DNA from 2 places in the Methylobacterium sp. E-016 genome. Region 1 is predicted to be linked to the other one. Evidence: riboswitches for the same ligand, from Rfam matches in the RefSeq annotation. Region 1 holds a riboswitch; the other holds the start of a gene.
What was found. Region 1 has a riboswitch for cobalamin ahead of MKK68_RS14775 (TonB-dependent receptor). Riboswitches for the same ligand answer to the same signal wherever they lie in the genome.
Positions count from the first base shown of each region.

Region 2: it holds a riboswitch for cobalamin, as region 1 does, so the genes downstream of both, MKK68_RS03675 (TonB-dependent siderophore receptor) here and MKK68_RS14775 (TonB-dependent receptor) in region 1, are expected to answer to the same signal.

Region 1 covers NZ_JAKSYF010000115.1:93,198-96,312, reverse strand. The annotation lists gene MKK68_RS14785 (site-specific tyrosine recombinase XerD) at 1-149, shown strand, start outside; gene MKK68_RS14780 (App1 family protein) at 211-1,446, shown strand; cobalamin riboswitch at 1,531-1,739, shown strand; partial or broken gene MKK68_RS14775 (TonB-dependent receptor) at 2,075-3,115, shown strand, end outside.
Region 2 covers NZ_JAKSYF010000048.1:1,874-4,988, reverse strand. The annotation lists gene MKK68_RS03685 (DUF6925 family protein) at 1-547, shown strand, start outside; gene MKK68_RS03680 (AAA family ATPase) at 598-1,092, shown strand; cobalamin riboswitch at 1,189-1,388, shown strand; gene MKK68_RS03675 (TonB-dependent siderophore receptor) at 1,525-3,115, shown strand, end outside.

The DNA.
Region 1 (3,115 bases):
TGCAGGAGCTGCTCGGCCACGCCGACATCTCGACGACGCAGATCTACACGCACGTCCTCGACGACCGCCTGAAGAGCATGGTCCGCGACCTGCATCCGCTGATGGACGAGCCCTCCGGCCCCGACGGCGCAACGGAGGTGCAGCCGTGAGGGCTCCGATCCGCCGCTTGCGGCGTTGACCGGCTCAGGCGACGGAAGCGGGCGATCGGCGATGGGAGTGCGTTTGCGGCGTTGGAGGAAGGGCGCGGTCCGGGCGCTGAAGCTCGTCGCCCGCCCGGTCCGCCGGGCGCAGGGGCGCGGCGGCATCGTCATCGAGCCCTATCGCGGCTACGGCTCCGCCGACGAGATCTTCCTGATCGGCCGCATCTTCCGCCAATCCCACCCCGATACGGCACCGGGCGACGAGAGCCTGCGCGCGCAGCTGCGGGACATCGCCCGGCGGATCGCGCGGCGGGCGCTGAAGGACGCCGCCGTCACCGCCCGCTTCGGCGGCGCGCAGGCGCGGGTCGAGACCGACCGCGACGGCTACTTCCGCGTCCATCTCAGCCCGGAGGCGTTGCCCGCGGGCGACCATGGCTGGCACGACGTCGACCTCACGCTCGAGGCGGAGCCGCCAGTGCGGGCGCGGGGGCAGGTGTTCGTGCCGCCGGGAGCCACCGGCTGCGTCGTCGTCAGCGATATCGACGACACGGTGATGCGCACGGGCGTCGCCAACAAGGCCAAGATGCTGTGGCGGCTGTTCGTGGAGGATGCCGAGAACCGCGTCGCCTTCCCCGGCGTCGCCGCGCTCTACCGGGCCCTCTACGTCGGCCCGGACGGCATCGAGACCAACCCGATGCTCTACGTCTCGCGCGCGCCGTGGGGCCTGTACGAGATGCTGTCGGAGTTCTTCACGATCCAGGGCATCCCGGTGGGCCCGATCCTGTTCCTGCGCGAATGGGGCCTGTCGTGGAAGCACCCCCTCCCCCGCCGGGCGGAAGATCACAAGCGCGCCCTGATCGTCCACATGCTGTCGCTGTATCGCGACCTGCCCTTCGTGCTGATCGGCGACAGCGGGCAGCACGATCCGGAGGTCTACGGCCGGATCGTCGCCGACCATCCGGGCCGGGTGAAGGCGGTCTACATCCGCAACGTGTCGCGGGACGCCGACCGCGTCCGCGAGATCGAGGCGCTGGCGCAGGTCGTCGCGGCCGCCGGCAGCCACCTCGTCATCGCCGCAGACAGCACCGCCATCGCCCGGCACGCAGCGGGCCTCGGCCTGATCGCACCGGGCGCGGTCGCCCTGGTGGCGGACGAGCACGCGGCCGGCGGCGAGCCGGCGGAGCTGACCGCGGAGACCGCCCTGCCGGGCGACCTCGGCTCCGTCCTCGGCGGCGCCGGAGGAACCTTGCCGCCGAGCGTCGTCGTCGAGGCGTCGGCGCAGGACGGATCGCATGTCTCGACCTAACGCCACCGTGCGCGCCGTCGCTGTCGCCGCCGGGTCACACTTCACAGGAGCGTGATTCCGGCCGTTGACTCTTCGGGACCGCGGAAGCCACTTGGCGGGGACGGTTCCCCTCGGGGATCAAAAGGGAACGCGGTGAGGACGAGGCTCCGAGGAGCCTTTCCGATGCCGCGGCTGCCCCCGCAACTGTAAGCGGCGAGCCTCCATCAACACGTCACTGGGTCACGGCGCCTGGGAAGACGATGAGGGGCAGCGACCCGCGAGCCAGGAGACCTGCCGTCAGTCGTGGTCACACGCGAAACGCGTCGGGCGGGGTGCCTCGACGGGTGTCGAGACGCATGGGCCCGCGCGGCGCATACGGGGCGGCCTCGTTCGCGGTGACGTGCCACCACACGCGTCCGCACGTCCCTTCCATGCCCTTGCCGACCGCGAGACCCGCGCCGAACGACGCACAGGAAGCCGCCCGGCATCCGTGCGCCGGCGGCCGAGCCGCGTTCGGCCGATCGCCTAATTGTAACATTGTTACATTCGATGTAGATCGAGGGTCGGGCAGGCCGTCGCGTCGCGCCGATAGAGCCGAATCCGATCCATGCTCGTTCTTCTGCAAACCGCTCGTTCCCTCGGGCGCGCGATGCGCTGCCCGCTCCTCGCCGGCACGGCGCTCGTCATCCTCGCTCCGCCGCGAGAGGCCGGCGCCCAGCCGGTCGCCGGCGAATCGGCGAGCGTCGTGCTCGACACCCTCACGGTCGCGGGCGACGGCGTCGGCTTGAGCCGCACCGCGCCGGTCGGCCTCAACCTGCGCACGCCCGACCGCGGCGCGAGCCGCCTCGGCCTCACGCCGCTGGAGACCCCCGGCAGCGTCGACGTCATCTCCGGCGAGACCGCGCGGCTGCGCGGCCAGGACACGATCGCGGACGCCGTGACGCAGAACGCCACCGGCTTCACCACCATCGCCTCGCCGGGCAACGGCAACGGCGCCTTCACCAGCCGCGGGTTCTCGGGGCCGAACTCGATCCAGCAGCTCTACGACGGCACGCGGCTGTTCGTCGGCGCCAACACGGTGACTTTCCCGTTCGACACCTGGAACGTCGAGCGCATCGAGGTGCTGCGCGGGCCGGCCTCCGTGCTCTACGGCGACGGGGCGATCGGCGGCGTCATCAACGTGGTGACGAAGAAGCCGACCTTCACGCCCATCAACGTGGTGCGGGCCGGCGTCGGATCGGACGGCATCGCGCGGCTCGCCCTCGATTCCGGCGGCCCGATCGGCGACGCGGTGGCCTATCGCCTTAACGTCAGCGGCAACCGCGCCGGCGGCTGGATCAGCCCGGACGGCGACTTCCGCAACCTCGCGGTCTCGGGCGCGATCCTGCTCCAGGCCACGCCCGACCTCGCCTTCACCCTGAGCCACGACCTCGGCTATCAGGAGCCGGCGCGCTACTGGGGCACGCCGCTGGTCGACGGGCGCATCCCGGATTTCATCCGGTTCAAGAACTACAACGTGCGCGACGCCAAGATCACCTGGGCGGACAACTGGACCCAGCTCAAGACGGAGTGGACGCCCACCGCCGACATCACGGTGCGGAACACCGCCTACCGGCTGCAGAGCAGGCGCCACTGGCTCGACGTCGAGACCTACAGCTTCGACCGATCGACGCGATTGGTCGACCGGAGC
Region 2 (3,115 bases), on a different contig from region 1:
GCGCGATCCGGAGGCCGTCGAGCGGCTGCGGGCCGGCGTCGGCATGCCCCTGTTTGACCATGCTAACCCCATCGGGCCGCATCTCGTCGCCATGAGCCCGCACCGGGTGTTCCTGGCGCGGGTCGGGCGCGTCGAGGTCTATGCCCCGATCCCTGGCCCCGGCGGTACCAGTCCTGAAGGTCCGCATACGCATGTGCTGCCCAAGCTCCTGCGCAGCGGTCGGAACCATGCCGCCACGACGCCAATCCCGGCGGGCTGGGTCCCCTGCGCCGGCCTGCACCCAGCCCATCCCTACAAGGACATGATGGGCGACCGCATCGCCTTCGATACCGACCGCTACGAAGCGTTCCAGGCGATGCTCGACCATTGGGGTGATCCGGAACTCGTGGCGATCAAGCGCGGCGGGCCCGAGGCGCCCGGCGGCACGGTGTCGACCCGCCACGCCCAGGGCGCACGCCGGGTCGCCGAGGCCCAGGCTCGTTACCTGCGCGGCGAGATCATCGAGGGCTCGGCGAGCGACGACGAGGATGCGGAGGCGACGGCCTGACCGTGACCCGGACGGTGCCCGGCAGGAATCGTCCGGGGGCGCCCCAGAGGGTGGTCGGCCTGATCGGCTGCCCGGGCGCAGGGAAGACGACCTACGCCCGCCGCTTCGACCCTCTCGACGGCTGGGTCCACCTCACCCTCGACGACTTTCGGCAAACACTCTGGCCGCCACACCGGCAGGTCTACTGGGAACTCAGGCAGGGCTCACATGACGATGCGGCCCGAGAACTCCTGCATCGGGTCAAGGAAGCAGCCCTGGATGCCGCCCTGACAAACGGCTTCAGCGTTGTGATGGCGGACACACATCTCACCAGACCCGTGTTCGAGCGTGAGCTCCGGATCATCGCCCGACACGGGCTTACCGTAGAGTGGAAAGTGTTCGATGTGCCGTGGGAGGTCCTGAAGTCCCGCAACGCGGAGCGTAGTCGCGTGGACCCGTCGCATCGCCAGCCGGATGAGGTCCTCCGGTTCACCTACGAGGTTTTCCAATCCCCGGACGCTTGGTGGCGTAGCTTGCCGCCGGAGCAGGTCGAGGTGCTGAGCTGACGGACGGAGTGCGCGATCCATCCTCCCGAGTGTTGCCGGCAGGGCATAACCCTTCGTGCATTGCACCTGGTCCGTTGACGGGCATGGGCGTCGGCATGTTAGCTCGGCCGTGACGGTTCCTCCCCGGAGGATCAAAAGGGAACGCGGTGCGGGGGTAGCCCCAACGCCGTGGCTGCCCCCGCAACTGTAAGCGGCGAGCCCTTCGCCACCGACGTCACTGAGCGGCCTCGCTCGGGAAGACGGTGAAGGGCAGTGACCCGCGAGCCAGGAGACCTGCCGTCAGTCGTGGTCACACGCGAGACACGCTGGGCGGGGTGCCCCGGCGGGTGCGGAAGCATGCGCGTTGCGCGTGGTTCGGCCTCGTTCGCGGTGACGTGCCACTGCCGTCGCCCGAGGCCCATCAACGTGTCCCGTTCACCGTCCATCCCGCTGATGTCCGTGCTGGCCTTGTCCTGCGCGATCCCCACCGCCGTCGCAGCCCAGGGGGCGCGCTCTGAGGAGACCGCCGTGGTGCTCGACGCGCTCTCGGTCGAGGGGACCCTCACCGCCACGCCGACCTACCGGGTGCCGGACCTCTACAGCGGCACCAAGACGGTGACGCCGCGTCGCGACCTGCCGCAGCAGGTCGACGTGGTGCCCCGGGAGGTTCTGGTCGACACCGCCGCGACCCGGGTCGAGCGCGCCCTCGACTACGTGCCCGGGGTCGGCAAACAGAACGACTTCGGCGCCCAGAACCTCGCCCTGTACTCGGTGCGCGGCTTCGCAACCCAGGACATCTTCCAGAACGGCTTCAACATCGCCCGCGGCTACAACGGCGCCCCCGACACCCAGAACGTCCAGTCCATCGAGGTCCTGAAGGGCCCGGCCGGAGCCCTCTACGGACGCAGCGATCCGGGGGGCACCGTCAACATCCTCACCAAGCAGCCCGTAGCGCGACCCTTCGTCGAGATGGGCACGCTGTTCGGCAGCTTCGGCACCGCCCGCACCACGGTCGATGCCGGCGGTGCGCTGAGCGAGGACGGCAGCGTGCTCTATCGCTTCAACGGCGCGCTCGCCCGCCAGGACAGCTTTCGAGATTTCGTCGACGGCGACCGGGTGCTCCTGGCGCCGGTGGTGAGCTGGCAGGTCACCCCCGACACCAAGATCACGTTCGAGGCGCAGTACCTGCGCAACCGCCAGACCTTCGACCGCGGCACCGTCGCGGTGACCAACCGCCTCGGCCTCGTCCCGCGCTCACGCTTCTTCGGCGAGCCGGGCGACGATTCCGTGTCCGAGAGCGCGCTGCTGCAGGTGCGGCTGGAGCACGCCTTCAACACCGACTGGCATTTGCGGGTCGCCACGCACCTCAACACCGGAAGCCTCACCGGCCTGCAGACCGGCGCGACCGGGATCCTCGACGACGGGCGCACGCTCTTGCGCGAGTTCCGCCAGCACGGCTTCACCTGGGGCGTCGCCATCGGCCAGGCCGAACTCGTCGGGCGCTTCGAGACCGGGCCCATCGCCCACACCCTGCTGCTCGGCCTGGAGCACGAGCGCTACAACAGCACCGAGAACCTGCTGCGCTCGACCCCGCGTCTCGACCCCTTCGCCATCGACCTGTTCAACCCGGTCTACGGGCAGGCCAAGCCTCCGTTCACGCGCCGCTACAGCGCCAGCGAGAACGTCGGCAACACGGCGGTCTACCTCCAGGACCAGATCGCCCTGAGCCCGGAATGGAAGCTGTTGCTGGGCAACCGCACCGACTTTTACAACCAGACCTTCCGCGACAAGGTCGCGAACGAACGCACCGAGCAGGACCGTACCGGCTTCTCGCCGCGGGCCGGTCTCGTCTACCAGCCGCTGTCGTTCCTGGCGCTCTACGGCAACGTCGCCGCCTCGTTCCGCCCCAACACCGGCTTCGACAGCGCGTCCCGGCCCTTCGCGCCCGAGACCGGGTTCACCTACGAGGTCGGGACCAAGCTCGACCTGTTCGACGGCCTCAGCGTGACAGCCGCCGCCTTCCACATCGAGAAGGAGAACGTAC